DNA from 3 places in the Streptomyces sp. NPDC058534 genome. Region 3 is predicted to be linked to each of the others. Evidence: riboswitches for the same ligand, from Rfam matches in the RefSeq annotation. Region 3 holds a riboswitch; each other region holds the start of a gene.

Region 1 (10,263 bases), on a different contig from region 3:
ATCGAGCACCTCGCCCTGCGCACCGGCGACCGCGGTGGCGCGGGCGGGCCGGTCATCGTCCTGCGCACCGGCATGGGACGCAGGGCGGCCGAGCGCTCGGTCGCCCGCGTCCTGGCCGACCCGGCGCTCGGCTCCGCCGCCGTGCTCGCCACGGGTTTCTGCGCGGGACTCGCCCCCGGCATGCACCCCGGCGACCTGGTCGTCGCCGAGGAGACCCGGGACCCGCGCTCCACCGTCGCCTGTGTCGGCACCGACCGGCTCGTCAAGGAACTCGCGCGCGCCGTGCCGGGGCGCACCGTCCACACCGGGCCGCTGACCGGCTCGGACCACGTCGTCCGCGGCCCCGAACGCGCCGACCTGCTCGCGACCGGCGCGATCGCCGTCGACATGGAGTCCGCCGCCACGCTCCTGAGCGCCGTACGGACCGGCGAGCGCCCCGTTGCGGCCGTTCGTGTGGTCGTGGACGCTCCAGAACACGAACTCGTCCGGATCGGCACGGTGCGCGGTGGAATATCAGCCTTCCGCGTTCTTCGATCCGTTCTTCCCGCATTTTTCGAATGGCACCGTTCTTTGCTGCTCCCCCGGAGGTGAGCCCAGATGGCCATGCCGCTGCGCCAGTCCGTCAAGGTCGCTACATACCTGGCCGAACAGAAGATCCGCCGACGGGACAAGTTCCCGCTCATCGTGGAACTGGAGCCGCTTTTCGCCTGCAACCTGAAGTGCGAGGGGTGCGGGAAGATCCAGCACCCGGCCGGGGTGCTCAAGCAGCGCATGCCGGTCGCGCAGGCCGTCGGGGCCGTGCTCGAGTCGGGAGCGCCGATGGTCTCCATCGCCGGCGGCGAACCCCTGATGCACCCGCAGATCGACGAGATCGTGCGGCAGTTGGTGGCCAAGCGGAAGTACGTCTTCCTGTGCACCAACGCGCTGCTCATGCGCAAGAAGATGGACAAGTTCAAGCCCTCTCCCTACTTCGCCTTCGCGGTGCACATCGACGGCCTGCGCGAGCGGCACGACGAGTCCGTGGCGAAGGAGGGCGTGTTCGACGAGGCCGTGGAGGCCATCAAGGAGGCCAAGCGGCTCGGCTTCCGGGTCACCACCAACTCGACCTTCTTCAACACCGACACCCCGCAGACCATCGTCGAGGTGCTCAACTTCCTCAACGACGACCTCAAGGTCGACGAGATGATGATCTCGCCCGCCTACGCCTACGAGAAGGCGCCCGACCAGGAGCACTTCCTGGGCGTGGAGCAGACCCGCGAGCTGTTCAAGAAGGCCTTCTCGGGCGGCAACCGGGCCCGCTGGCGGCTCAACCACTCCCCGCTGTTCCTCGACTTCCTGGAGGGCAAGGTCGACTTCCCCTGCACCGCCTGGGCGATCCCGAACTACTCCCTCTTCGGCTGGCAGCGCCCCTGCTACCTGATGAGCGACGGATACGTGCCCACGTACCGGGAGCTGATCGAGGACACCGACTGGGACAAGTACGGCCGCGGCAAGGACCCGCGCTGCGCCAACTGCATGGCGCACTGCGGCTACGAACCGACCGCCGTCCTGGCCACCATGGGGTCCCTCAAGGAGTCCCTGCGCGCCATGCGCGAGACCGTCTCCTCGAACCGGGAGTGACGTCGTGACCGCCATCTCCCTGGGCGTCCCCGAGGTACCGGTCCGGCCGATCGCCGAGCGGCGCGTGTCGCGGCGGATCCAGGTCGGGCCGGTGGCCGTCGGGGGCGGGGCCCCGGTGTCCGTGCAGTCGATGACGACGACCCGTACGTCGGACATCGGCGCGACGCTCCAGCAGATCGCCGAGCTGACCGCGTCCGGCTGCGAGATCGTCCGTGTGGCCTGCCCCACCCAGGACGACGCGGACGCCCTCTCGGTGATCGCGCGGAAGTCGCAGATCCCGGTGATCGCCGACATCCACTTCCAGCCCAAGTACGTGTTCGCCGCGATCGAGGCGGGCTGCGCGGCGGTCCGCGTCAACCCGGGCAACATCAAGCAGTTCGACGACAAGGTCAGGGAGATCGCCAAGGCGGCGAAGGACCACGGCACGCCGATCCGCATCGGCGTGAACGCGGGCTCCCTGGACCGCCGCCTGCTCCAGAAGTACGGCAAGGCCACCCCCGAGGCGCTGGCCGAGTCCGCCCTGTGGGAGGCGTCGCTCTTCGAGGAGCACGACTTCCGCGACATCAAGATCTCGGTGAAGCACAACGACCCGGTCGTGATGGTCGAGGCCTACCGGCAGCTCGCCGCCCAGTGCGACTACCCCCTCCACCTCGGCGTGACCGAGGCCGGCCCCGCCTTCCAGGGCACCATCAAGTCGGCCGTCGCCTTCGGCGCCCTGCTCTCCCAGGGCATCGGCGACACCATCCGCGTCTCCCTCTCCGCCCCGCCGGTCGAGGAGATCAAGGTCGGCATCCAGATCCTCCAGTCGCTGGGGCTGCGGGAACGCCGGCTGGAGATCGTCTCGTGCCCGTCCTGCGGCCGCGCCCAGGTCGACGTCTACAAGCTGGCCGAGGAGGTCACCGCCGGTCTTGAGGGCATGGAGGTCCCGCTGCGCGTCGCCGTCATGGGCTGCGTCGTCAACGGCCCCGGCGAGGCCCGCGAGGCCGACCTCGGCGTCGCCTCCGGCAACGGCAAGGGCCAGATCTTCGTCAAGGGCGAGGTCATCAAGACCGTCCCCGAGTCGAAGATCGTGGAGACCCTCATCGAAGAGGCGATGAGGATGGCCGAGCAGATGGAGAAGGACGGCGCGTCGGGGGAGCCGGCCGTCACCGTGAGCTGAACAGCACGGACCGAAGGGGGCCCGAGCGTGACGATTCTGGAGAACATCCGGGGACCACGCGACCTGAAGGCGCTGTCCGAGGCGGAACTCGGTGAACTGTCCGACGAGATACGTGACTTCCTGGTGCACGCGGTCGCCCGCACCGGCGGTCACCTCGGACCCAACCTGGGGGTGGTGGAACTCACCGTCGCCCTGCACCGGGTCTTCGAGTCGCCGGCCGACCGCATCCTGTGGGACACCGGCCACCAGAGCTACGTACACAAACTCCTGACCGGACGTCAGGACTTCTCGAAACTGCGCGGCAAGGGCGGCCTGTCCGGCTACCCGTCCCGCGAGGAGTCCGAGCACGACGTCATCGAGAACAGCCACGCCTCCACCGTGCTCGGCTGGGCCGACGGCCTCGCCAAGGCCCGTGACGTGCAGGGAGAGCGCGGCCACGTCGTCGCCGTCATCGGCGACGGCGCGCTCACCGGCGGCATGGCCTGGGAGGCCCTGAACAACATCGCGGCCGCCAGGGACCGGCCGCTGATCGTCGTGGTCAACGACAACGAACGCTCGTACGCGCCGACCATCGGCGGCCTCGCCAACCACCTCGCGACGCTGCGCACGACCGACGGCTACGAGCGGATGCTGGCCTGGGGCAAGGACGTGCTCCAGCGCACGCCGGTGGTCGGCCACCCCGTCTACGGGGCCCTGCACGGCGCCAAGAAAGGGTTCAAGGACGCCTTCGCCCCGCAGGGGCTCTTCGAGGACCTGGGGCTGAAGTACCTCGGCCCGATCGACGGACACGACCTCGGGGCCGTCGAGTCGGCGCTGCGGCGCGCGAAACGCTTCCACGGGCCGGTGCTGGTGCACTGCCTCACGGAGAAGGGCCGGGGCTACGAACCCGCCCTGCGCGACGAGGAGGACCACTTCCACACCGTCGGCGCGATGGACCCGCTCACCTGCGCACCGCTCAGCCCCGCGGGCGGGCCGTCCTGGACCTCCGTGTTCGGCGAGGAGATCGTGCGGATCGGTGCGGAGCGCGACGACGTCGTGGCGATCACCGCGGCCATGCTGCACCCGGTCGGCCTGGCACCCTTCGCCGAACGGTTCCCCGACCGGGTCTGGGACGTCGGTATCGCCGAACAGCACGCCGCCGTGTCCGCCGCCGGCCTCGCCACGGGCGGACTCCACCCGGTCGTCGCCGTCTACGCCACCTTCCTCAACCGCGCCTTCGACCAACTGCTGATGGACGTGGCCCTGCACCGCTGCGGGGTCACCTTCGTACTGGACCGGGCCGGCGTCACCGGCGCCGACGGGCCCTCGCACAACGGCATGTGGGACATGTCCGTCCTCCAGGTCGTCCCCGGGCTGCGCATCGCCGCCCCGCGCGACGCCGACCAGTTGCGTGCCCAGCTGCGCGAGGCGGTCGCCGTCGACGACGCGCCGACCCTGCTGCGCTTCCCGAAGGAGTCCGTCGGCCCCGCCGTACCCGCCGTCGGCCGGGTCGGCGGCATGGACGTCCTGCACGCCGCGGACCGGCCCGAGGTGCTGCTGGTGGCCGTCGGTGTGATGGCCACCGTCTGTCTCGGGGCCGCGGAACTGCTCGAAGCGCGCGGCATCGGATGCACCGTCGTCGACCCGCGCTGGGTCAAACCCGTCGACCCGGAGCTGACCCCGCTGGCCCTCCGGCACCGCCTGGTCGCCGTCGTCGAGGACAACAGCAGGGCGGCCGGTGTCGGTTCGGCGGTGGCACTGGCGCTCGGCGACGCCGATGCCGACGTGCCCGTACGCCGCTTCGGCATCCCCGACCAGTTCCTCGCGCACGCCAAGCGCGCCGAGGTGCTCGCGGACATCGGCCTCACCCCGGTCGACATCGCCGGCCGGATCAGCGCGAGCCTGGCCGTCGGGCGGCGAGCGGTGGAACCGTCCGCGAACGGACGGAACGTCATGTCAGCGCAAGGAGAGAACTGAATGACCAAGGAGTTCGACCTCGCCGCGCTCTTGGCCGAGCGCGGAGCCGAGCGGTACGAGCTGCACGCCAGGCACCTCAACCACCAGCTGCCGCGCATGCTGCACACCATCGGCTTCGACAAGGTCTACGAGCGGGCTGAGGGCGCGCACTTCTGGGACGCCGACGGCAACGACTACCTGGACATGCTCGCCGGGTTCGCGGTGATGGGCCTGGGGCGCCACCACCCGGTCGTCCGCAAGGCGCTGCACGACGTCCTGGACGCCTCGCTGGCCGACCTGACCCGCTTCGACTGCCCGCCGCTGCCCGGGCTCCTGGCCGAGAAGCTGCTCTCCTACAGCCCGCACCTGGACCGGGTCTTCTTCGGCAACAGCGGGACCGAGGCGGTGGAGACCGCGCTGAAGTTCGCCCGGTACGCGACCGGCAGGCCGAGGATCCTGTACTGCACCCACGCCTTCCACGGACTGACCACCGGCTCGCTCTCCGTCAACGGCGAGGACGGGTTCCGCAAGGGCTTCGCGCCGCTGCTGCCCGACACCGCGGTCCCGCTCGGCGACCTGGACGCCCTGGCGCGCGAACTGCGGCAGGGAGACGTGGCGGCGCTCATCGTGGAGCCGATCCAGGGCAAGGGCGTGCACGAGGCCCCGCCCGGCTACCTGCGGGCCGCGCAGGACCTGCTGCACCGGCACAAGGCACTGCTGATCGCCGACGAGGTGCAGACGGGCCTGGGCCGGACCGGGAAGTTCTACGCCTTCCAGCACGAGGACGGCGTCGAGCCCGACCTCGTCTGCGTGGCCAAGGCGCTGTCCGGCGGCTACGTGCCGGTGGGGGCCACCCTGGGCAAGGACTGGATCTTCCAGAAGGTGTACTCCTCGATGGACCGCGTGCAGGTCCACTCGGCGAGCTTCGGGTCCAACGCGCAGGCCATGGCGGCCGGGCTCGCCGTGCTGTCGGTGATGGAGAACGAGGAGATCGTGGCGAACGCCGCCGCGGTGGGGGAGCGGCTGAAGTCCCGGCTGGTGGCGCTGGTGGACCGCTACGAGCTGCTCGCCGACGTCCGCGGCCGCGGGCTGATGATCGGCATCGAGTTCGGCCGGCCCCGGTCCCTGAAGCTGCGCAGCCGCTGGACCATGCTCCAGGCCGCCCGGAAGGGCCTGTTCGCGCAGATGGTGGTGGTGCCGCTGCTGCAGCGGCACCGGATCCTCACCCAGGTCTCCGGCGACCACCTGGAGGTGATCAAGCTGATCCCGCCGCTGATCATCGACACCGCGGACGCGGACCGGTTCGTCGACGCGTTCACCGAGGTGATGGACGACGCGCACAATGGCGGCGGCCTGATGTGGGACTTCGGCAAGACCCTGGTCAAGCAGGCGGTGGCGCACCGCTGAGCCGACCCAACGGGCCCTTCCACCGCGGTGCGCGACGGAGCAACTTCAGCCTGTTACGGGATGGTATGCGGACGGACCCCGGCCACGCTGTGCCACGCCGGCGGTGTGTCCATATTGCTGCCTTCTCCAGGGCGACATCGTGCGGGTGCACCTCGGCGAGGAGTGGCTGCACGTCCTCAGGGGCCGCCTGCGGCTGCGCCTCGGGGACACCGAGCACCGGCTCGCCGTGGGGGACGGCGCCCACTTCGACTCGCTGACCCCGCACCGGATCGCGGCACAGGACCCCGAAGGGGTCGAGCTGCTCTTCGTCCACACGCTGCTGCAGAGCCCGACGGCCGCTCTGTGCCTCGGCCCGACGCCCCCGGGGAGACGCCGTGAGCTCCATGGAGGAGAAGTTCCCGCGTGCCCTGTGGGTGCGGCTGCTCATCTACATCGCCCTGGGGCACGTCTTCGGCGGCTTCCTCTACCTGCTCTTCGAGGTGGGCGCCCGCCGCTAGCGGTCGCGCCGGGTCAGTCCAGCATCCGCTCGCGCAGCCGCTCCCGGGTCGCCGGGGTGAGGTGCAGACCCTGCTTCAGGTAGGCGTCGACGCCGCCCCAGGTCTCCTGGACGGTGTCGAAGGCCGCCGCCAGGTACTCGGCGCGCGCGTCGAACAGGGGGCTGAGCAGCTCCATGATCTCGGGGGAGTAGGCCGAGGCGGCGGAGCTGCCGCGGCGCACCTTGTAGCGGCGGTGCGTGGCGTTCGACTTGAGGTAGTCGTCGAGGACGGCGTCGCGCTCGACGCCGAGCGCGAGCAGCGTGACCGCGATCGACAGGCCCGCGCGGTCCTTGCCGGCCGCGCAGTGCATCAGGGCGGGGACGCTGTCCTCGGCGAGCGCGTGCAGCACCCGGGCGTGCTCAGCCGTGCGCTCCCGGATGATCGTGCGGTAGGACGCGATCATCCGGTGGGCGCCCTTGCCGTCGGCCAGGATCTCGTGCAGCTGGTCGAGGTCGCCGTCGCGGACCATCTTCCAGAACTCGGCGCCGTCCGCCGGGTCGCTCAGCGGCAGGTTCACATTGCGCACGCCCGGCAGCTCGACGTCCGGGCCTTCCAGCTTCTGGTCGGCCGCGTTGCGGAAGTCGAAGATCGTGTGCAGGCCCAGGGTGGCCAGGAAGGCGGCGTCCTCCCCGGTGGCGTGCGCCAGGTGGCCGCTGCGGAACAGCACGCCCTGCCGCACCCGTCGCCCGTCCGCGGCCGGCAGTCCGCCGACGTCCCGGAAATTGCGCACACCGGTCAGCTCGGGTTCGGTCGACGGGACCTGCTGCGTCACGGGGACTCCTCCCACTCCGCCCCGCCGACGCTGCTCGGCGGCGGGCTCGCCCCGACGATACGGCATCCCCTGTCTGCGCCAATGAGTTACCCACAGGGCATTAAGGGGGACCTCGGGCTTTCTGTCCCAATTGACCCCTTCATCCCAACTGGCGCTGAAATGCGAAAGGGTGAGGAAGTGGCGCGTGAGCAGCGTCATATCGGTAACCGTGCGTCGTCCGTCATGTTCACGTAATCAAGCCGGTTTTCAAGGCCGTTCACTCGAAATGCCATTCCTCGAATCGACGGAGTGTGACCGGATATTCCCGTAAAGGATCAATCGGAACACCTTCCGGTGGAACCCTTCGCTTGTCCGGGTGCGTCCTGGTCCCTTACGTTCACCACCGATCCGGACGGACGCCTAATCCTGCCGCCGACCGGAGCCCACACTCATCCACCACCCGTACCCGGCAGGAGCGGGGGACCCACAGGTACGAATGCCTGTTCCGGTTCCCGGAACGGCTTGGGGTAAAGCCGCGTTTCGGCGCGGCCGGGCATCTCCAGCCCGCACCCGACAGCTCACCTCGCAGGCGCCGGAGAGGAATTCACCATGCCCGCGAAGGGTAAGCACCGCCGTACCAGGGCCATGCGCCTGACCCGCACCATCGCCGTCGCCGGAACCGGTGGCGCCGCGCTCGCGCTCCCGCTGATCGGGGCCGCCGGCGCCAACGCCGCCCCCGCGCACTCCGTTTCCGAGCAGTCCGTGCAGTCCATTCCGACGACGGCGAAGAAGGCCGCAGCGAATGGCGCCGAGAAGAACTCGGACGCGCGGACCTACACCGTCAAGAGCGGCGACTACCTTTCGCGGATCGCCGACGAGCAGAACGTCGACGGCGGCTGGAAGAAGCTGTACGAGGACAACCGCGAGGCCGTCGGTTCGGACCCGTCGCTGATCCACCCCGGCCTGAAGCTCTCGGTCGGCGCCAAGGCCGCCCAGTCGGAGAAGCCGGCCGCCGAGAAGCCCGCCGCCGAGAAGCCCGCAGAGGCGGAGAAGCCCGCCAAGCCGGCCGAGAAGTCCACGGACGCCGAGAAGGCCTCCGCCTCGGACGCCGGCACCAGCAGCGGTTACAGCTCCCCCGTCGCGGGCGGCACCGTCGGTACCCCGTACCACCAGTCCGGCAGCATGTGGTCCAGCGGCTACCACACCGGCACGGACTTCGTCGTCCCGACCGGCACCTCGCTCAAGGCCGTGGGCGCGGGCACCGTCGTCTCCGCCGGCCCCGGCGGTGCGTACGGCAACCAGGTCGTCATCCAGCTCGCCGACGGCCACTACGCCCAGTACGCCCACCTCTCCTCCCTCTCCGTCTCCGCCGGCCAGTCGGTGACGGCGGGCCAGCAGGTCGGCCTCTCGGGTGCCACCGGCAACGTGACCGGTCCGCACCTGCACTTCGAGATCCGCACCACGCCGGACTACGGGTCGGACATCGACCCGGTCGCGTACCTGAGTTCGCACGGCGTCTCTCTCTGACGCACGGCTCGGGCGCAGCCCCCACGCCACCGAAGGCCGGACCCCGATCCCCGGGACCGGCCTTCGGTGTATTCCGGAATTGACCAAGCCTTTAGGCGTGGCCTTTCTCACCGACCGTCAATCCCTTCCTACGGTCGCGTAGGTCACATTCCAAGGTGAATCATGGCCCGATGTGGCAGACGATTCGAAGAATGACAGCAGAGCAGTGATCGGGTCGTACGTGGCGCTGGGGGACAGCTTCACCGAGGGTGTCGGCGACCCCGGCCCCGACGGGGCGTTCGTCGGCTGGGCCGACCGGTTCGCCGTACTGCTCGCGGACCGGCGCCCCGAGGGCGACTTCACGTACGCGAACCTCGCCGTGCGCGGCAGGCTGCTCGACCAGATCGTGGCCGAACAGGTCCCGCGAGTCGCCGAACTCGCGCCGGACCTGGTCTCGTTCGCGGGCGGCGGCAACGACATCCTCCGGCCCGGCACCGATCCCGACGAGGTGGCCGAGCGGTTCGAGCGGGCGGTGGCCGCGCTGGCCGAAGCGGCCGGCACCGTCCTCGTGACGACCGGGTTCGACACCCGAGGCGTGCCCGTGCTCAGGCATCTGCGCGGCAAGATCGCCACGTACAACGGACACGTCCGTGCCATCGCCGACCGGTACGGCTGCCCGGTGCTCGACCTCTGGTCGCTCCGGAGCGTCCAGGACCGCAGGGCGTGGGACGCCGACCGGCTGCACCTGTCGCCGGAGGGCCACACGCGGGTGGCGCTGCGCGCGGGACAGGCCCTCGGCCTGCCGGTGCCGGCCGACCCGGACCAGCTCTGGCCGCCGCTGCCGTACCGCGGCGCGCTGGACGTCCGCCGGGACGACGTGCACTGGGCACGCGAGTACCTGGTGCCGTGGATCGGCCGCCGGCTGCGTGGCCAGTCCTCGGGCGACCACGTGACCGCCAAGGGGGCGCTGTCGCCGCACGACATCAAGACGCGGATCGCCGCCGTGGCGTGAGGGCGTTGTGCGGGCGGGCAGGTTCCGGATGGGCGGTTCCGGACGGGGCGCGGCGAGTCAGCGGCGGGTCAGCGGCGTGGGCCGGCCAACGCCTTCCGCGGCAGGCCCAGTTCCCGGGCCAGCGCCTCGTCCGTCCACTCCCGCGCCCGGGCCCGCGACACCGCGCCCGCGTACGACGTCAGTTGCACGGCGAGCCCGTCGAGGAGCGCCGTCAGCCGCAGGGCCGCGCCCTCGGGGTCCGGGCACGGGAACTCCCCGGCGGCCACCCCCTCGACGATGACCTCGGCGATCGCCGCCTTCCACCGGCGGTCCAGGTCCCGCGTGACGTCCCGCAGCG
Region 2 (10,263 bases), on a different contig from region 3:
ACCGCCAGCCCTTCCGTGGCCACGCACGCCAGGAACACCGTCCCCGGCATCCTGCGCCCCCAGTGCTGCACGACCAGGAGGAGCAGCACCGGCCACAGCAGCGCCGCCAGCGCCAGCAGCGCCGCCGCCAGGGTCGTCCAGCCGTGCAGCGAGAACCGGGTGCCGAGCACGGTGGTCGCGGCGACCGCGGTGAGCGCGCCCGGCGTCCCCGCCCGCGTCAGCCACTGCGGGCGTTCGACCAGCAGCAGGTAGACGAAGTTCGCCGCCAGGGTCAGCCAGGCGGCGCAGGCCAGGAACAGGGCGATGCGGGACAGGACCTCGTGTCCCGTCATATGCAGGGCGACCGACAGGATGCCGGTCGCCATCACCGCGGCCCCGGCCGCCGGTGGACGCTGCGCCCACCAGGCGCGCAGGGGGGAGGGGGGAAAGCCTGACGACGTGCCTGACGACGTGCCTGACGACATGCCCCCGATGCTAGAGAGCCGCGCCGGTCAGGCGGGTCGCACCACGCTGTGGATCGACGACTCGCCGTCGTAGAAGATCGACTCCTCGCGCACGTACGCGCCCGGCTTCGGGGCGTGGATCATCATGCCGTTGCCGATGTAGAGGCCGACGTGGCTGAGGTCGTCGTAGAAGAAGACCAGGTCACCGGGTTGCGCCTGGGAGACGGGGACGGTCGTGCCGGCGTTGACCTGGTCGTAGGTGACGCGCGGCAGCGTCACCCCCGCGGCCTTCCAGGCGGCCTGGGTGAGGCCCGAGCAGTCGTAGGAGCCGGGGCCGGTGGCGCCCCAGACGTACGGCTTGCCGATCTGGGCGCGGGCGAAGCCGAGCGCCTTCTCGGCCTTGGTGCCGTACGAGGAGTCCGGCGTCGACGACCCCGACGAACCGGTGCCGGAGGACTCCGAGGAACCGGAGGAGGTGCCGCCGCTCTCCTGCCGCGCGGCCTCCTCCCGCCGTTCGCGCTCCTCGGCCTGCTGCTTGGCCTGCTGCTCGGCCTGCTGCTCGGCCTGCTGCTCGGCCTGCTGCTTGGCCAGCTCCGCGGCCTTGCGGGCGGCCGCCTCCTGCTTCTTCTTCTCGATCGCCGCGAGCCGGGCCTTCTCCTCGGCGGTCAGCTCCGACAGCAGCTCACGCGCGGTGGCGAGCTTCTTCTGGACGGTCGACTTGGCCGTCTTCAGGTCCTTCTGCGAGCCGGTGAGCGTCTCCAGGCTCTCGGTGGCCTCCCGGCGCTTCTTCATCGTCTCGGACTGCTGCGTGACGTAGTCGTCGACCGCGATCTTCTGACGGCCGGTGAGCCGGCCCATCAGCTGGTTCTGGTCGAAGTACTCCTGCGGCGAGTCCGCGAGCAGGAAGGTCGCCGTCTCCGGGACCGCCGTGCCCGTGCGGTACTGCGCGGAGGCGAAGGAACCCAGCTCCTCGCGCGCCTCGTTGAGCTTCTGGGTGCGCTGGGCCACGTCGTCGAGGAGGGTGTCGACGCGCTTGCGCTGCTTGGCGGTCTTCTCCTTGGCCGCGTTGTACTTCTCGGTGGCCGACCCCGCCTGCCGGTAGAGGTCGTCGACCTTCTTCTCGACCTCTTCGAGGCTCGGCCTGTCGTCGTCCGACGGCGTGGCGTTCGCTGTCTGGGACAGCAGGGCGACGGAGGTGAGGGCCGCCGTGGCGATGGCCGGGGCCCGTATGCCCGCGACGCGTGAACCGGTGGGGCGCGACTTGCGGTGCGACGCCAAGGAGGCGCTCCTTCCAGTGCTCCGCCTACCGGGTTAGCTGTCGGGTTCGGGCGGCACGGAAGGGTTGCCCTACGGCGGGACCGTCCTCGTCGAGGGCGGTACGGCCGATTCACCCCAAGTTCTCGGTTGGGTCCCCGGCTCCGGGTGCCGTGACGGGCACGTCGGACTCGGCGGAGGCCGCGCGGCCCGGCGAGGTTCGCCGGAGGGGGTCGTTCGGCCTGCCCGCACCGTAGCCAACTCGTGTGGCCGCTGTGAAGGTTGGTGGGTGATATGCCCGATACATTTTCGTGACCTTGGCCGCGGGTGTCACTCTTCGTGTCGCACCACGTCGCAGGGCGTGCCGGTGGGCGGTGTCCCGGCCATTTTCCGGGGCGGCGCCGGGTTGTCGGTGGGGCGCCCTAGACTCGGAGAGCGATGAGCAGCCTCTTTGACGACAGCTTCCTGGCGAGCCTCCAGACCCCCCGGGGTCACGAGGAGGAACCCCCGCCGCCGCCCGAGGACGATCACGGACCGGAGCCGGTCCCGCACGATCTGTTCGGCGGGAAGTTCGACGCGCCTCCAGAGCGCGACCGGTACTACCGGGACGGCGCCCCGCGCCCCGCCCTGGACCCGGCCGCCCTCCTGGACGGGCTGAACGAGAACCAGCGAGCCGCCGTGGTGCACTCCGGCTCCCCCCTGCTCATCGTGGCCGGCGCCGGCTCCGGCAAGACCCGCGTGCTCACCCACCGCATCGCCCACCTGCTGGCCGAGCGCAGTGTCCACCCGGGCCAGATCCTCGCGATCACCTTCACCAACAAGGCCGCCGGTGAGATGAAGGAGCGCGTCGAGCAGCTCGTCGGCCCGCGCGCCAACGCGATGTGGGTGATGACCTTCCACAGCGCCTGCGTGCGCATCCTGCGCCGCGAGTCGAAGCGGCTCGGCTTCACGTCGTCCTTCTCGATCTACGACGCCGCCGACTCCAAGCGGCTCATGGCACTGGTCTGCCGCGACCTCGACCTGGATCCCAAGCGCTTCCCGCCCAAGTCCTTCAGCGCCAAGATCTCGAATCTGAAGAACGAGCTGATCGACGAGGAGGACTTCGCCGCGCAGGCCGCCGACGGCTTCGAGAAGACCCTCGCCCAGGCCTACGCCATGTACCAGTCGCGGCTGCGCGAGGCCAACGCCCTCGACTTCGACGACCTGATCATGACTACGGTCAACCTGCTCCGCGCCTTCCCGGACGTCGCCGAGCACTACCACCGCCGCTTCCGGCACGTCATGGTCGACGAGTACCAGGACACCAACCACGCCCAGTACGCCCTGGTGCGCGAGCTGGTCGGCACCTCCGAGCACCCCGTCGACGTGCCGCCCGAGGCCGAGGTCCCGCCCGCCGAGCTGTGCGTGGTGGGCGACGCCGACCAGTCGATCTACGCCTTCCGCGGCGCCACCATCCGCAACATCCTCCAGTTCGAGGAGGACTACCCGAACGCGACGACGATCCTCCTGGAGCAGAACTACCGCTCCACCCAGACCATCCTCACCGCCGCCAACGCGGTCATCGAGCGCAACGAGTCCCGTCGGCCCAAGAACCTGTGGACCAACCAGGGCGCCGGCGCGCAGATCACCGGGTACGTCGCCGACACCGAGCACGACGAGGCCCAGTTCGTCGCCGACGAGATAGACCGCCTCACGGACGCGGGCGAGGCCAAGGCGGGCGACGTCGCCGTCTTCTACCGCACCAACGCGCAGTCCCGGGTCTTCGAAGAGGTCTTCATCCGCACCGGCCTGCCCTACAAGGTCGTCGGCGGCGTCCGCTTCTACGAGCGCAAGGAGGTCCGGGACGTCCTGGCCTACCTGCGGGTGCTGGCCAACCCCGAGGACTCGGTGCCGCTGCGCCGGATCCTCAACGTCCCCAAGCGCGGCATCGGTGACCGGGCCGAGGCGATGATCGACGCCCTGTCGCAGCGCGAGAAGATCAGCTTCCCGCAGGCGCTCAAGCGCGTCGACGAGGCGTATGGCATGGCGGCGCGCTCCGCCAACGCCGTCAGGCGGTTCAACACGCTCATGGAGGACCTGCGCACCATCGTCGAGTCCGGCGCCGGACCGGCGACCGTCCTTGAGGCCATCCTCGAACGCACGGGATACCTCGCCGAGTTGCAGGCCTCCACCGACCCCCAGGACGAGACCCGCATCGAGAACCTCCAGGAACTCGCGGCCGTCGCCCTGGAGTTCGAGCAGGAGCGCGCCGAGGGCGAGGAGGCCGGGACCCTGGCCGACTTCCTGGAGAAGGTCGCCCTGGTCGCGGACTCCGACCAGATCCCGGACGACGAGGACGGCGACGGCGTCGTCACCCTGATGACCCTGCACACCGCCAAGGGCCTGGAGTTCCCGGTCGTCTTCCTCACCGGCATGGAGGACGGCGTCTTCCCGCACATGCGCGCCCTCGGCCAGGCCAAGGAGCTGGAGGAGGAGCGGCGGCTGGCGTACGTCGGCATCACGCGCGCCCGCGAGCGGCTCTACCTGACCCGGTCCACGCTGCGCAGCGCCTGGGGCCAGCCCTCCTACAACCCGCCCTCGCGGTTCCTGGAGGAGATCCCGGCCCCCCACCTGGAGTGGAAGCGCACCGGGGCGAACGGACCGGCTCCCTCCGCGCCGGTCTCGGGCTTGGCGGCCTCGCTGTCGTCGTCCCGTTCCCGTTCCTCGGCGTCGGGCGCGTCCGGCTTCGCCACCCGCCGGTCCGCCGGCGCGGAGCAGCCGACGGTGTCCCTGGCGGTCGGCGACCGCGTCACGCACGATCAGTTCGGGCTCGGGACGGTCGTCGGGGTCAAGGGCACCGGGTCCAACGCCGAGGCCACCATCGACTTCGGCGACCCCAAGCCGAAGCGGCTGCTGCTGCGGTACGCGCCGGTGGAGAAGCTCTGACGGTGCGGGACGGGCCGCGCGGGCCCGGGCTGCGGCTCGGGTCCGCGGCCGGTCGGCGCACGCCCCGGGGGCGGGCCGGCGGCTGAGACGCTACGGCGTCACTAAGGGTTCAGGCCGTGGCTGCGCAGCCACGAGAGCGGGTCGATCGCCGAACCGCCCGCGGGGCGCACCTCGAAGTGCAGGTGCGGTCCGGTCGAGTTGCCCGAGTTGCCGGAGAAGGCGATCGCGTCGCCGGCCTTCACCGTCGTACCGGAGGGGACCTGGTAGCTGGAGAGGTGGCAGTACCACGTCTCCGTGCCGTCCTTCGCCGTCACGATCATCATGTTGCCGTACGCGCTGTTGTACTGCGTACGGACCGTGCCGTCGGTCGCGGCCATCACCGTCGTCCCGTACGACACGGGGAAGTCGATGCCGCTGTGCACGGACATCCAGTTGATGCCGGCCTGCCCGTAGTACGCGCTGAGGCCGTGCTGCGCCACCGGGAGGGCGAACTTGGGGCGCAGCCGCTCCTTGCGGGCCGCCTCCTCCGCCGCGCGCTTCTTCTCGGCCGCCTGCTGGGCCTTGAGGTCGATGCGCTCCTGCGTCCGGCTGGCCCGGTCGGCGAAGTCGTCGGCTCCGGCGGCGAGGCTGGTGAGCTGCGTGTCCAGCTTGTTGTTGGCCGTGGACGGCTTCACCGGCGCGGCCTGCTGCCCGCCCGGGTCCGCGGCCGCCGCCGTGGTCTCCGTGCCCTCGTCGCCGGTGAGGCTGCCGACGGAGGCGGCCGCGATACCGGCGACGCTCATCACGCAGGCCGACGGCACGGCGATGGTCAGCAGCGCGGAGCGCTTGGCGGGCTGGCGGCGGCGGGAACGCGCCCCGGCCCGGGAGGCGCCGCGCGCGGCCGGGATGCGGGGGGCCGGGGTGATCTCCTCCTGGTCGTCCAGGAGGGCGGTCACGGTGGGGAGTTCGCCGGCGGCGGCCAACTCGCCTTCGTGCGGGGCCGGTTCGTCCCCGGCGGACAGGATGTCCGGGGTGGCGTCCTGCGTTGCTGCGGGCTCCGCCGGGTTCGCCGTGGTGCCGTCGGGGTTCCACTGGGTGGCGTCGTAGGCGCCGGTGTCGAACGTGCCGGTGGCGAAGGTGTTGGCTTCGAAGGTGGTCGTCTCGAAAGCGCCTGTTTCGAAGGTGGTCGTCTCGAAGGCGGCCGTCTCGTCGAAGGCGACTGTCTGGAAAGCGCCGGTGTCCAGGGTGCCGGTGGTGAAGGCGCCGGTCTCGAAGCTGCCGGTTTCGAAGCTGCCGGTTTCGAAGGTCTGCGTGCCCCAGTCCCACTGCTGGGTCCCGTCGGCCGGGCTGCCGGACTGGGCCGGCTGGGTCCAGGCGCCGGTGTCCCACTGTCCGGTGGCCTCGACGCCCGTGGCCTGCGGCTGCACGCCGGCGGGCTCCTGGTATCCGGCCGTCCACGCGGTCGCGTCGTAGGTCCCGGAGCCGTAGCCGGTGTGGTGCTGGGCGGCGTACGCGTCGTAGTGCGGCTGCCCGCCGCCGTCGGACCACTGGCTGGTGTCGTAGGCGCCCGTGGTGCCGTACGAGCCCGTCGTGTCGTAGGTGCCGGTGGTGTGGCCCGGCAGGCTGCCGAAGAGGGGATCCGCGTCGAAGGCCGCGGGGGCGGTGCCGGTGGTCGGAAAACCAGTGGTGTCGTAGCCGCCGTACGTGGTGAGGTCGCCGTATTGGGCCTCCCCTGTGCCGTACGACGCGTAATGCGCCGATGCGGCGTCGGAAGCCGAAGCCGGGGTGGTCGTGGTCCCCGACGGGTGACGGTCGTTCACCAACTTCTCTTTCGCCTCGACAACAGGGGCTGCCAGAGCAGTGCGGCGACTGTACCCGGCGGTATACGGGCACGACAATCTTCGTCAGGTTTCGCTGGCGCAGGAAACGGGCAATCGGCCGTGTTTTGGGGGACGGCGGGCACGAGTTTGGCTTTTTGTTCGAGTCGCGTTCGATACTGAACGGGTTGTTTCGGAGTCAGGCGACCGTCAGACCACCGGCTCGTCCGCCCGCTCCCGCTCGTCCACCTGATCCCGCTCGTCCATCCGCTTCCGTGCCGGTCTCCGCCTCGATGGTGTCCAGTGCCTCCCGTATCCCCGTGGCCACGGCGGGGTGCACCGGCAGCGCGAGGTGGCCGATGCCGCTCACCCGTACGTTCTGCACGGTCAGGTCGGGGTGGTCGAGACAGGCCGTCTCCAGCGGGTCCATCACCCGGTCCAGGTCGCTCCAGAAGCTGACGAACTGCGTACGGCAGCCCGGCGTGGGCCGGGACAACTCCTCGATCACCGCCGACCCGGGGCGCATCTGACGCACGATCGGGTGCGCGTTGGCCAGCGGGACCACGCGGGTGCCGGAGTGCGGGGTGCCGAGCGTCACCAGCGTCCGGACCCGCAGGTCACCGCCGAGCCGCTGCACGTAGTACCGCGCGATCAGCCCGCCGAGGCTGTGCCCGACGACGTCGACCCGCTCGCTGCCGGTGCGCTCGCAGATCTCTTCGATGTGCCGGCCGAGCAACTCGGCCGCCGTGCGTATGTCGCAGGTCAGGGGGGAGTAGTTCAGCGAGTCGACCTGGTGCCTGCCGTGCTGGGCCAGGCTGCGGCGCAGCAGCAGGAAGACAGAGCGGTTGTCGATGAAGCCGTGCAGCAGGACGACCGGCGTGCCTGCGGGGGCCGGGAGCCGGGGCGCCGGCGGGGAGGGCTCCGGGGCCCGCGAGCCGACGGGCGGGAGGGTCAGGGCGGGGCGGCGCTCCTGGATGATCCCCGAGGGATAGAGGAGCAGATGCCCGGCGAGGATCGCGACCTCCAGGGCGCTCGCCTTGAGGAGGGTCAGGGAGAGCCCGGTCAGTCGTCCGGGGAGGCTCGCCAGTTCCGGCAGTCCCGGGATTCCGGGCAGGCCGGGCAAGCCCGGGAGGAGACGCTGAAAAAGCGGAAGAAGGGGCAGTGCTGCCGTGGTGACCTTCATGGGCCGACCTCCGTCCGGCACGCGCAGGGACGCCTCTGTCCCCCGTGTGCCCTCGTTAGAGCGCCGTGACACCAGTGTTTCGTGATGTTTGCGAGGTCTACCCGGATGGGTGTGTCGACGTGCCGTATCCGAGCCAGGGGTGTCCCGTGGGTCTCGTCTGACCTGTGGGTTTCGTCTTGCCCGTGGGTCTCGTCTGGCCTGTGGTGTCGGTGATACGGCGACGAGGCCGCCCGCTGCTTCCCCGTCCCGCCCTCGCTGCGGCTCTCCGTGCGCGTGATGCCGCCGCGCCCTGGTGCGGTGCGCGGCGAACGTGTCCCACCGTGTGATTTCCCCCTCTGTATCCACCGTGAAACTGCCGGTTGCGGGATGCTGGCGATAGCGTTCGTTCACTTCCCGGACGCCGCGGTGCGGGACCTCCGTGTCGCGAAGGTGCGCGCTTTGCGGCCTTCACGCACCATGTGCGGCTTTGAGTGCCGTGCTCCTGTGTACGGCGTCGGCGAAGTGTGCGGTACTTGTCGGTACGGATGGATGTAGTCGCTTCATGGAGGCAGTGATGGGTGTGGCAGCCGGTCCGATCCGCGTGGTGGTGGCCAAGCCGGGGCTCGACGGCCACGATCGCGGGGCCAAGGTGATCGCGCGGGCCCTGCGTGACGCCGGTATGGAGGTCATCTACACCGGGCTTCACCAGACACCCGAGCAGATCGTGGACACCGCGATCCAGGAGGACGCCGACGCGATCGGGCTGTCCATCCTCTCCGGTGCGCACAACACGCTCTTCGCCGCCGTGATCGCGCTGCTGCGGGAGCGGGACGCGGCGGACATCCTGGTCTTCGGCGGCGGGATCATCCCCGAGGCGGACATCGCTCCGCTGAAGGAGAAGGGCGTCGCCGAGATCTTCACGCCCGGCGCCACGACGGCGTCGATCGTGAACTGGGTCCGCGCGAACGTGCGGGAACACGCGGAGGCGTAGCCGCCCGCTCCGTCGGTGCGGGCCGTGCGCCGTCCCAACGGCTCTTGGGCGGCCGTGGGGTGCGGGCGGCTCCACGACTGCGCCACGTCCTACCCCGCTCCCAGCTCCTCCGCCATCGCCGCCCGCAACCGCAGTGTCGTGACGAGCCGTTGGAACGCCTCCGCCCAGTAACCCCCTGCGCCCGGCGACGCGTCCTCCGACTCGTCCGGTATCGCCTGCAGGCCGTCGAGGCGGCCTGCCTCCGCGGAGTCGAGGCAGCGTTCGGCCAGCCCCATGACGCCGCTGAAGCTCCACGGATAACTCCCGGCGTCCCGGGCGATGTCGAGCGCGTCCACCACGGCACGTCCGAGCGACGGCGCCCACGGCACCCCGCACATGCCGAGCAGCTGGAACGCCTCGGACAGTCCGTGCGTAGCGATGAAACCGGCCACCCAATCGGCCCGTTCACCCGCCTTCAGCGTGCCGAGCAGCTTGGCCCGCTCGGCCAGGGACACCGCGCCGGGACCGCCGGCCTCGGGCGCCGTGGGCGCTCCCAGCAACGCCCGCGCCCACGCGCCGTCGCGCTGTCGTACCGCCGCGCGGCACCATGCCGCGTGCAGCTCGCTCTGCCAGCCGTCCGCCACCGGCAGGGCGACGATCTCCTCGGGGCCGCGTCCGCCGAGCCGAGCCGGCCAGGTCGCGAGCGGGGCCGCCTCGACCAACTGGCCGAGCCACCAGGACCGTTCTCCCCGTCCGCCGGGCGGCTTGGCCACCACGCCGTCCCGCTCCATGCCCGCGTCGCACTCGTGCGGCGCCTCGACGGCGATCGCCGGGGAGTCCGGGGCGCGGTCGAGGGACACGCAGGTCACGGCCCGCGCCGCCATCCGCGCGGCCAGCGCCGAGTCCGGCAGTGCCGACAGCAACTCCGCCGCCGTCGCCCGTACGTTGCGGCTGCGGTCGGCCAGCGCCTGCTCCAGGAAGGGCTCGTCCGCCGGTGCCAGCCCGGTCCGCAGCGAGTCGAGGAACATCAGCCGGTCCTCGGCCCGCTCCGTCGCCCAGGTCGAGGCCAGCAGCCCGCGCGCGCCGGCCGGGTCGCGGGCGCGCAGGCCCGCCAGCAGGGCGACCCGTTCGGCGAACAGGCCCTCGTCCCAGAGCCGCCGCACCCGGTCCGCGGCGCCGGGACCGGGCAGCGCGGTCCCGCCGCCCGGCGTGGCACGCAGGGCGAACCGCCAGTCCGGATTCAGCCGGGCCAGCCACAGGGCACGGGGCCCCGCGAACCTCAACGCCGCCGGCCGCAGGTCCGTGCGCCCACGTGCCGCGTCCAGCAGCGCCGGAAGCGCCTCGGGCGGTGCCGCGAAACCGCGCGCGTTGGCCGTCGCCAGCCACTGGGGCAGCAGCTCCATCAGATCGGGCGCGGTCCCCCGGCGCCCGCCGGCCGCGGAGCCGGGACGGTCGGCGAGCAGCATCGTGAGGCGCCGGGCGGCCGCGGCGGGCAGGGGCGGGCGCGGATCCTCGGGAGCCGGGTCGGGGCGCCGCGCCGCACGGGCCGGCCGCAGCCCGGCACGGCGACGAACAGTCTCCGCCGCGGCCGCGTCCAGCAGCGCGGCCGGCGCACCCGGTCCGGGCTCGCTTCCCGGCGGCGTACGCCGGTCCGTACCGAGCAGGGCGGCGGTGACGAGTTCCTCCCAGGAGGCCGTCGAGGCCGTCGTCGGC
Region 3 (9,761 bases):
GGGCCAGCAGCGCCGGGTTCCACAGGCCCGCGTTGAGCACGAACGTGCCGAGGCGGGGCCGCTCGGTGGCCCGCGCCGCCGCCACCAGCGCCGGGAACGGCGCCACCATGCCCAGATGGTCCGGGACCAGGATCACGTCGTACCCCAGCTCCTCGGCACGCCGGCACTTCGCACTCCACTCGTCGCCCGGGGCCGAGACCAGCAGGCTGACGCCGAACCGGAACGGACGCGACATGAACTCTCCTCGCACACCGGGGGCCTTCGGGACACGGGAGTCAATCACCCATGGGCGACGGCCGCCAGCACGCGACCGCCCCCAGGCCGCCTACGCCCCCGCCTCCGGCGGCCGCCAGGCCGTGCCGAGCACGCAGTACGAACTGGGCAGCGCCGGCCCGTGCTCCGGGATCATCAGCCGCCGGTAGGGGCCGAGCGCGAACCCCGCGTCCCGCAGCGCGGCGACCGGATCGCGGGACAGATGGCAGCCGCCGGACAGCGGCGGCCACAGCGTCCGGTCCAGGGCACGCTGGGTGAAGGTCATCATCCGCCCGCCGCCCCGGCCGTGCTCGAAGAACCGCACCTGGCCGCCGGGCCGCAGCACCCGCCGCGCCTCCCCGAGCGCCCGTGGCACGTCGCGGACGCTGCACAGCACGAGCGAGACCACGACCGCGTCGAAGGCCTCGCTCTTGACCGGCAGCGCCTCCGCCGCGCCCGGCGCCACGTCCACCGGTACCCGCGCGCGCAGCGCCGCCTCCACGGCCAACCGCCGCAGCAGCCGCTCCGGTTCGATGGCGACGACCTCCGAGACGGCGCCCGGATAGTGCGAGAAGTTCAGCCCGTTGCCCGCGCCGACCTCGATCACCCGCCCGGACAGCCCGGCCAGCAGCCGCTCGCGGACGTGCCCGATGCCCATCCGGGTCTCGGCGCCCACACTGGCCCGGGCGTAGTAGCGGGCGAACAGCGGATGGTGCACGGCGTCCCGCGGCACCCCGCGGGCGGATCGCAGCGGCATGGGCCCTCCCTCACGAGGTGGTGCTTACCGCGATTGTCCCCCGTACGACCGCCCCGCACCCACCGCACCGGCGGCGGGGCGCGCCGTGCCGCTCAGGGCGCCTCCCGCGCCCCGAAGGCCGCCGCGTCCCACGTGCCGTCCAGCCGGGGCGCCAGCCATCCCGGCGCCGTGGACCGGAAGGCGGCGGGCGGGAGGGCGCCCGCCCCGGCGGGGACGGCGCCGAGCAGCGGGGCGCCGGTCACCTCCGGGAGGTCCGCGAGGTTGCAGCGCGCGGCGAGGTCCGGGGCGCCGGGCCAGCTGCCGATCACCGCACCGGGCAGCTCCAGACCGCGGGAGCGCAGTTCACGCGCGGTCAGCTCCGTGGTGTTGAGCGTGCCGAGGCCCGCCGCCGTCACCAGCAGCACCGGGGCGCCCAGCAGGGCGGCGACGTCCGCCAGCGTCCCGCCGTCCGCGTCGAAGCGGACGAGCAGCCCGCCCGCCCCCTCGACCAGCACCAGGTCGTGCTCGGTGGCCAGCTTGTCCGCGGCCTCGGCCACCTCCGCCGGGCGCACCGGCGCCCGTCCGGCCCGGCGCGCGGCCGTACCGGGCGCCAACGGTTCCGGATAGCGGGCCACTTCGGCCGCCGTCACGGGCCCCGCGAGGCGCGCCACCTCCCGCGCGTCCCCCGGCTCGTCCGGCCCCACGCCCGTCTGCGCGGCCTTCAGCACCGCCACGGACCGGCCGGCCGCCAGCGCCGTCGCGGCGACGGCGGCCGTCACGACCGTCTTGCCGATCTCCGTGCCCGTGCCCGTGATCACCAGTACCGGCATGTCATCCCTCCCCTGCCGCCGCGCACACCGCGCGGGCGATGCGGGCCACGTCCGCGTCGCCCGTGACGTACGGCGGCATGGTGTAGACCAGGTCGCGGAACGGCCGCAGCCACACGCCCTCGCGCACGGCCGCCGCCGTCGCCGCCCGCATGTCGACGGCGTGGTCGAGCTGCACCACGCCGATCGCGCCCAGCACCCGTACGTCCGTCACGCCCGGCAGCTCGGCCGCGGCGGCCAGACCGTCGCGCAGGCCGGCCTCGATCCGCTTGACCTCCGCGAGCCAGTCCTGGCCGAGCAGCAGCCCGATCGACGCGCACGCCACGGCCGCCGCCAGCGGATTGCCCATGAACGTCGGCCCGTGGGCCAGTACCGGCACCTCGCCGCGCGAGATGCCGTCGGCCACCTCCGACGTGCACAAGGTGGCCGCCATCGTCAGATAGCCGCCGGTCAGCGCCTTGCCGACGCACATCACGTCCGGCGTCACCGCGGCGTGCTCCGCCGCGAACAGCGCGCCGGTACGTCCGAAGCCGGTCGCGATCTCGTCGAACACCAGGAGCACGCCGTGCGCGTCGCACGCCTCCCGCAGCACCCGCAGGTACGCGGGGGAGTGGAACCGCATCCCGCCGGCGCCCTGCACCACCGGCTCGACGATCACCGCGGCCAGTTCCTCGGCGTGCCGCTCGATCGTCGACCGCAGATGGTCGGCGTACGTCTCGTCGTACTCGGCAGGTGGTGCGTCGGCGAAGACCTGGCGCGGCAGGGCACCCGACCACAGCTCGTGCATCCCGCCCTCGGGGTCGCACACCGACATGGGCTGCCAGGTGTCGCCGTGGTAGCCGCCACGCCAGGTCAGCAGGCGGCGCTTGCCGGGGCGGCCCAGCGAACGCCAGTACTGGAGGCACATCTTGACCGCGACCTCGACGGACACCGACCCGGAGTCGGCGAGGAAGACGTGCTCAAGTCCATCTGGCGACATATCGACAAGGAGCTTCGCCAGCCGGACGGCGGGCTCGTGGGTGAGCCCGCCGAACATCACGTGGCTCATCCGCTCCAACTGCTCGCGGGCGGCCTCGTTCAGCACCGGGTGGTTGTAGCCGTGGATCGCCGACCACCAGGAAGACATCCCGTCCACCAGCTCCGCCGAGCCGTCCGCGGGACGCAGCCGCACCCCGCTCGCCGACTCCACGACGAGCGGGTCCTGCCGCCCCGGCATGGGGCCGTACGGGTGCCAGACGTGCCGCCGGTCGAGCGCCAGCAGCTCGTCCACCGTCAGCGCGGGCTCAGGCATTGGGCGCGAGATCCGTTCCTGCGCCGCGGCGGCGTACGGCCACCAGATCCGTCCGGGGCTCCTCGGTCCGGGCCGCCGGCGCCGGAGCGCAGACCTCGCCGTCGGCGTGCGACCCGCAGCCCCCGCCTTCCTCGCCGTCCCCGTGCGATCCGCAGCCGCCACCCGCGTGGGATCCGCAACCGCCGCCCGCGGCCGCGGCCCGGTGCTCCGGCAGGGTCACCCGGTCGGCGCCCTCCACCTCGAAGCCGGCGTCCGCGATCATCTCCAGGTCGGCGTGGCCGGCCTGGCCCTCGCTGGTGAGGTAGTCGCCGAGGAAGATGGAGTTGGCCAGGTTCAGGGCCAGCGGCTGCATCGTGCGCAGGTGGACCTCGCGCCCGCCGGCGATGCGCACCTCGACGTCCGGGCAGACGAACCGGGTCATCGCCAGGATGCGCAGGCAGCGCTGCGGCGTGAGGTGCCACTCCTTGGCCAGCGGCGTGCCCTCCATCGGGATCAGGAAGTTCACCGGCACCGAGTCCGGGTCCAGCTCGCGCAGCGAGAAGACCACGTCGACCAGGTCCTCGTCGCTCTCGCCCATGCCCGCGATGAGACCCGAACAGGCGGACAGCCCGGCCGCGTGCGCCTTGCGCACCGTGTCCACCCGGTCGGCGTACGTGTGCGTGGTCGTGATGTCCCCGTACGTCGCCTCGGACGTGTTGAGGTTGTGGTTGTAGGCGTCGGCGCCCGCCTCCCGCAGCCGCTCCGCCTGACCGTCGGAGAGCAGCCCCAGACAGGCGCACACCTCGACGGCCCCGTCCTGCTCCTTGATGGCCCGGATGGTGTCCGAGACCCGGTCCACGTCCCTGTCGGTCGGGCCGCGTCCGCTGGCCACCAGGCACACCCGCTTGGCGCCCCCGGACACCCCCGCCGCGGCGGCCGCGGAGGCCTGGTCGGGCTTGAGCCAGGTGTACTTGAGGATCTCCGCCTTGGAGCCCAGCCGCTGCGAGCAGTAGGAGCAGTCCTCGGGGCACAGGCCCGACTTGAGGTTGACGAGGTAGTTGAGTTTCACCCGTCGGCCGAACCAGTGCCGGCGCACCTTGCCGGCCGCGGCCACCACATCGAGCAGGTCGTCGTCGGAAGTGGCGAGGACGGCCAGCGCTTCCTCGCGGGTCGGCGACTCGCGCCGAAGCCCCTTGTCCACCAGCGTGTTCAGCAGATCCATGAGAGCCGATCCTGTCCTAAGGGGCCGCCCGGGGCCAAGGAGAGTTTGCACAACACTGACAGATCGACGTGTGGGTATTGCCACACCTCGCGGGGGTGGCGGTGCCGCTAGTGTCTGTCCATTGCCTACAAATTCCCGGAGGACCGACTCATGGTGTTCGGCTGGATCGACGAGCAGGCCCGGGCGCGCCACGAGGCGGGACTCGTACGGATTCTGCGCCCCCGTCCGGCCGATTCGCCGCTGCTGGACCTGGCGAGCAACGACTACCTCGGACTGGCCCGGCACCCGGAGATCACCGAGGGCGCGGCCCGGGCGGCGCGCACCTGGGGCGGCGGTGCGACCGGTTCCCGGCTGGTGACCGGCACGACCGAACTGCACGCCGAACTCGAACGCGAACTGGCCGGTTTCTGCGGCTTCGAGGCCGCGCTCGTGTTCTCCTCCGGTTACGCGGCCAACCTCGCCGCGGTCACCGCCCTGGCGCCGCACGGCAGCCTGGTCGTCTCCGACGCGGGCAACCACGCCTCGCTGATCGACGGCTGCCGACTGGCCCGCGGCACGACCCAGGTCGTGGCGCACGCCGAACCGGACGCCGTGCGCAAGGCGCTGGCGACGCACGACGGGCCCGCCGTGGCCGTCTCCGACACGGTCTTCTCGGTCGACGGCGACGCCGCGCCCCTGGCCGCCCTCGCCGGCGCGTGCCGGGAGCACGGCGCCGGTCTGGTCGTGGACGACGCGCACGGACTGGGGGTGCTCGGCGACGGCGGCCGGGGCGCCCCGTACGCGGCGGGCCTCGCGGGCCGGGCGGACGTCGTCGCCACGGTCACGCTGTCCAAGTCGCTGGGCAGCCAGGGAGGCGCGGTGCTGGGCCCGGCCAGGGTGATCGGCCACCTGGTCAACGCCGCCCGGACGTTCATCTTCGACACCGGCCTCGCCCCCGCCGCGACCGGCGCGGCGCTGGCGGCGCTGACCCTGCTGCGCCGCGAGCCGGAACGCGCGGCGCGGGCCCGCGCCGTCGCCGCCGAACTGCACGCGCGTCTGACCGCCTCGGGTCTTCAGGCGGTACGTCCGGACGCCGCGGTGGTCTCGGTGCGCGCGCCCTCCCCGGAGGGGGCCGTGCGGTGGGTAGCCGACTGCCGCGCGGCCGGCCTGTCCGTGGGCTGTTTCCGTCCTCCTTCCGTGCCGGACGGCGTCTCACGGCTCAGGCTGACCGCTCGGGCGGACCTCTCCGGGGAACAGATCGAACGCGCGGTGCGGGTGATCGGTGAGACGCGACCATGAGTCGGCGTGACACGGCCGTGCGTCGTCGGACGTCTCGTGGGGTGGTCAGTCCCGGTGGACCCCGGCGGTGAAGGACGTCCAGCTCTCGGGGGAGAAGAGCAGGGCGGCCCCGGCGGGGTTCTTGGAGTCGCGCACCGCGAGCAGTCCGGCCCAGCGGCCGGCCGACGGCCGGGCCGTCTCCACGCAGTTGTTCGCGCCGGTGCTGTAGCTGCTGCGCAGCCACCGGACGCCGGTCAGATCGGTGCCGGCAGGGATGTTCCGGGGAAGTTCGGACATGGAGCCTGACATGGTGCCTCCTTACGCGCCTGCCGCGGTCGCGGCGATGAAGTCCAACGAGTCCTCGGGCGAAAGGGCATGGATCAGAAGGGCGTTGAAGGCCTCGGTATAGGCCTCTAGGTCTTCTTTCCGTTCGAGGTGCAGGCTACTCGTCAAGTGGTCGAGAACAACCACGTCCAGATCAGAAGTGCTCGAAAAGGAGAAGATTACGAAAGGGCCGGTGACGCCGATGTGCGCCCCGGCGGCAAACGGCAATACCTGGAGCCGGACATGGGGCAGACGCGCCGCCTCCACCAGCCGCTCCAGCTGACGGGCCATCACCCCGGGGCCGCCCACCTGCCGGCGCAGCACCGCCTCGTCCAGCACCGCGCTCAGCTCCAGCGGCGGCTCGCCGCGCAGCACGTCCTGCCGGGCCAGCCTGACCTCGACCAGCGTGTCCAGTCGTTCCTCCGGCATGCCGTCCACGGCGGCCCGCGTCACCTCGCGGGCGTACTCCGGTGTCTGGAGGAGGCCCGGGACCACCGTGGTCTCCAGCGTGCGCATCGCACCGGCCTGGGACTCCAGGCTGATGAAGTCGCGATAGGTGGGCGGCAGCACCCCGCGGTAGGCGTGCCACCAGTGGTGCCGGCCGCTCGCGTCGTCGGAGCGCGCCAGCATCACCAGCAGCCCGCGCAGCTGGTCGTCGTCCACGCCGTAGGCGTCGAGCAGTAACCGCACGTCGGCCGGTTTCGCCCCGCTCGTCCCGGTCTCGATGCGGCTGACCTTCGACTGGTGCCAGCCCACCAGCCGGGCCGCCTCCCCGCTGGTGATACCCGCCGCCGTGCGCAGGGCGCGCAGTTCCGCGCCCAACTTCCTGCGGCGCACTACCGGACCGTGCTGCATGGGCCACTCCCTTACTCCTTATGGGCCGCCCAAATCCGCTCTGCCGTCGCAGAGTTCACCGCTTCGAGCGACAGATATATGCATATCTTGGTGGATCGCCGTCCTTCACGGGCCGGGTGATGGCAGTCTGGCGGCGAAGCACCAGTCCGGGACCGTACTCGAACCATCCGCTCCGTGTCGGACCACGGTCCCGTGAGAAAGGGACGACGTCGCCATGGCAGATCATCTGGAAGCATCCGTCACTCTGCCGAGCGATCCCGCCTCGGTGGCCGCCGCGCGCACCTATGTGGTCGGCACGCTGGTGGAGTGGGGCCTGCCGGCGGACGCCGACGTGTCCGACACGGTCCGGCTCATCGTCTCCGAACTGGCGACCAACGCGGTCCAGCACACGCTCGGGCAGTCGCCCACCTTCACGGTGGACCTCGTCCTCGACTGTGACGAGCGGCTGCGCATCGGCGTCACCGACAGCCATCCGCGTTTCCCCAAGCGCCTGCCCGCCGCCGTGCAGCAGGACAACGGCCGCGGCATGGTGATCATCCGCTGGCTGACGGCCGAATGCGGCGGCAAGCTGCGGGTCCGCCCCACGCGGGAGGGCGGCAAGACCGTCTCCATCGAACTGCCCTGGGTCGCCCCCGGCCCGCCGGCCGCCTCCGAGGGGGTGACGGCGGGGCAGAACGCCGTCATCCCCCTCGGGAGAGCTACTCGACCCCGGGCTGTCTGACCCCGTCCCACTCGACCCCGGGCCACCTGACCCCCCAGGGGCTATTTGACCCGGCCGTACCAGACACTCCCGGTCCAGATCTTCTGCAGGCGCACCACGTCCCCGGTCTTAGGGGCGTGCCAGAGCTTGCCCTTCCCGGCGTAGATGCCGACGTGGTAGACGCTGCGGCCCGAGTGGAAGAAGACCAGGTCTCCCACCTTGCGCTTCTTGGCCGAGATGTGACGGGTCTTGTTGTACTGCTGGGCCGCTGTGCGCGGCAGCTTCTTGCCGGCCTTCTTGAACGAGTACAGCGTCAGGCCGGAGCAGTCGAACCTGCGGGGCCCGACGGCACCCCACCTGTAGGGGGAACCTTTCTTGGAGGCCGCGATCTTGAGGGCTTTCGTCGCATGACTCGCCGCGGCCGCCTCCGAGGCGAAACCGGGGACCACGACGGAGCCGCCTACCGCGGCGAGAGTGAGGGCCGAGGCCGTACCGGCACGAGCCATCAGGGACGGGACACGATTGAGCGCGGACATGCGCAACCCTTCGTCAGCCGCCTGTGAAGGATGACCTGTCGGATTCGGGCTGGCGAAGTTGCCCGGCCGCACGAGTGCGGCTTCACCCCAAGGGCTGCTCGGTCCGGCGCCTCTCCCAACGGAGGCGACCGTTCCTGCGACCCGTCGTGCTCGGGTCCTCCACTCCTGCCGATCCACTTCCCTCGCGACCGGTCGTCCGGGCGGCGGCAGGACTCGGCGTCCGCCCGGACCGCCCCGCCGCTGCGGCGGGGGCTTGTCGTCAGTCACGGATCTTGTCTCGCCGGAGGGAGAATTCCCAACGGAACGTGCCTTTTGTGTTGTTACCCACCACCCACCCGTTCGGGTGGACGCCCCTGTGTTCGAGCCATGGTCGCAGGCGGTGATGACCCCGGGACCAGCGGCGTAGCGGTGAGCGCGGCCGTCCGGACAGGAGGGCCGCGCAACCCGGACCGGTCGTGAACAGGGTGTGTTCCTACGCCGAAAGGCGGTACGTCTTTTGGTCCGTTTCGAACCCGGTCCACTCAACTCTCGGAACCCGGCGGAAGACTGAGGCGTCCCGTCCGCCGCTCGCCGTCCAGCACGCGCAGGGCCCGGGCGAGGGTGGGCGCGTGCAGTTCCCTCTCGCCCCGCGCGTGCATCAGTTCCAGCGCGTCGCGCAGGGCCGCGGCCTTGCCGACCAGCGCCTGGGCGGCCCGCAGTCCCCGGTAGGTGTCGCCGTGCCGCGCGGGGTTGATGCGCCCGAGCAGGTCGACGACGTCCAGGTAGCGGTCGATCAGTTCCGCCTCGGCGCGGGTCAGGGCGGGCAGGGGCGGCAGTTCCGGTGGCAACATCGGCCGTTCACCGGGTGCCGGGCGTCGCGGGCGAGGCGGAGCGGCCGGACACGATCCGGTCCACCAGCCCGTACTCCACGGCCTGTTGGGCGTCCAGGACGGTGTCCCGCTCGATGTCCTCGGTCACCTGCGCCGGACTACGGCCCGTGTGCCGTACAAGGATCTCCTCCAGGCGGGCGCGGATCCGGGTCAACTCCTCGGCCTGGATGACCAGGTCGCTGGCCTGCCCCTCCACGGGTTCGGTGAGCAAGGGCTGACGGAGCACCACCCGCGCTCCGGGCAGCATCGCGCGCTTGCCCGGCGTGCCCGCCGCCAGCAGCAGCGCGGCGGACGTGCCGGCCTGTCCGAGGCAGGTCGTCTCCACGTCGCAGGCGACGTAGCGCATCGTGTCGTAGATCGCCGTCATGGCCGTGAACGAGCCGCCGGGAGAGTTGATGTAGAGGGCGATGTCCCGGTCCGGGGCCTGGTGCTCCAGGTACATGAACTGCGCCATCACGTCGTTCGCGGAAGTCTCGTCGACCGGTGTCCCGAGGAAGACGATCCGCTCCTCCAGCAGCTTCGAGTACGGGTCCGTCGTCCGGGCTCCGACGCTCGTGCGCTCGGTGAACTCGGGCAGGACGTGGCGGACGGACGGTCGGGTCATGGCGAACCCCTCCTTGTGGCGGAGCCCTCTGCGGCTGCACTGGCTCCGTATAAAATGTACAGGACGTACATTGTGAGGGGTGGGAATCGCGTGACCCCGCGATCACTTCCCGTTCGGCGGCTCGTGCAGCCCGAAGAGGGAGCCCTGGTCGTCCCGGCACAGCTTGAAGCGGCCGAACCGGGCCACCGACTCCGCGTCCTCCTCACCTTCCTCGCCGAGATCCTCGATGGAACCGCCCAGCTCCCGCACCCGGGCCACGGCGGCGTCCAGGCCGTCGACCCGGAAGAACAGGTACGGGGAGGCGCCCGG

Evidence for each region. A riboswitch is a leader RNA that binds a small molecule or an ion and turns the genes downstream of it on or off. The one in region 3 is predicted to bind cyclic di-AMP.
Region 1: linked by a shared signal. The riboswitch ahead of ACFWR9_RS09450 (peptidoglycan DD-metalloendopeptidase family protein) and the one ahead of ACFWR9_RS32930 (C40 family peptidase) in region 3 are both predicted to bind cyclic di-AMP.
Region 2: linked by a shared signal. The riboswitch ahead of ACFWR9_RS33120 (NlpC/P60 family protein) and the one ahead of ACFWR9_RS32930 (C40 family peptidase) in region 3 are both predicted to bind cyclic di-AMP.

The regions. Positions count from the first base shown of each region.
Region 1 covers NZ_JBHXNW010000011.1:111,205-121,467, reverse strand. The annotation lists gene ACFWR9_RS09490 (1-hydroxy-2-methyl-2-butenyl 4-diphosphate reductase) at 1-591, shown strand, start outside; gene hpnH (adenosyl-hopene transferase HpnH) at 598-1,620, shown strand; gene ispG (flavodoxin-dependent (E)-4-hydroxy-3-methylbut-2-enyl-diphosphate synthase) at 1,625-2,779, shown strand; gene dxs (1-deoxy-D-xylulose-5-phosphate synthase) at 2,807-4,735, shown strand; gene ACFWR9_RS09470 (aspartate aminotransferase family protein) at 4,736-6,121, shown strand; partial or broken gene ACFWR9_RS09465 (cupin domain-containing protein) at 6,177-6,499, shown strand; gene ACFWR9_RS09460 (DUF6126 family protein) at 6,496-6,618, shown strand; gene ACFWR9_RS09455 (tyrosine-protein phosphatase) at 6,632-7,429, opposite strand; cyclic di-AMP (ydaO/yuaA leader) riboswitch at 7,856-8,013, shown strand; gene ACFWR9_RS09450 (peptidoglycan DD-metalloendopeptidase family protein) at 8,018-8,935, shown strand; gene ACFWR9_RS09445 (SGNH/GDSL hydrolase family protein) at 9,141-9,926, shown strand; gene ACFWR9_RS09440 (TetR/AcrR family transcriptional regulator) at 9,995-10,263, opposite strand, start outside.
Region 2 covers NZ_JBHXNW010000072.1:17,690-27,952, forward strand. The annotation lists gene ACFWR9_RS33115 (tellurite resistance/C4-dicarboxylate transporter family protein) at 1-464, opposite strand, end outside; gene ACFWR9_RS33120 (NlpC/P60 family protein) at 492-1,721, opposite strand; cyclic di-AMP (ydaO/yuaA leader) riboswitch at 1,727-1,904, opposite strand; gene pcrA (DNA helicase PcrA) at 2,136-4,622, shown strand; gene ACFWR9_RS33130 (peptidoglycan DD-metalloendopeptidase family protein) at 4,724-6,421, opposite strand; gene ACFWR9_RS33135 (esterase/lipase family protein) at 6,618-7,601, opposite strand; gene ACFWR9_RS33140 (cobalamin B12-binding domain-containing protein) at 8,155-8,571, shown strand; gene ACFWR9_RS33145 (DUF5691 domain-containing protein) at 8,661-10,263, opposite strand, start outside.
Region 3 covers NZ_JBHXNW010000071.1:30,803-40,563, reverse strand. The annotation lists gene ACFWR9_RS32975 (LLM class F420-dependent oxidoreductase) at 1-235, opposite strand, end outside; gene ACFWR9_RS32970 (class I SAM-dependent methyltransferase) at 326-1,009, opposite strand; gene bioD (dethiobiotin synthase) at 1,102-1,818, opposite strand; gene ACFWR9_RS32960 (adenosylmethionine--8-amino-7-oxononanoate transaminase) at 1,820-3,106, opposite strand; gene bioB (biotin synthase BioB) at 3,099-4,307, opposite strand; gene ACFWR9_RS32950 (8-amino-7-oxononanoate synthase) at 4,458-5,585, shown strand; gene ACFWR9_RS32945 (DUF397 domain-containing protein) at 5,631-5,861, opposite strand; gene ACFWR9_RS32940 (helix-turn-helix domain-containing protein) at 5,883-6,743, opposite strand; gene ACFWR9_RS32935 (ATP-binding protein) at 6,958-7,464, shown strand; gene ACFWR9_RS32930 (C40 family peptidase) at 7,506-7,979, opposite strand; cyclic di-AMP (ydaO/yuaA leader) riboswitch at 7,982-8,116, opposite strand; gene ACFWR9_RS32925 (hypothetical protein) at 8,501-8,809, opposite strand; gene ACFWR9_RS32920 (ATP-dependent Clp protease proteolytic subunit) at 8,817-9,452, opposite strand; gene ACFWR9_RS32915 (VOC family protein) at 9,555-9,761, opposite strand, start outside.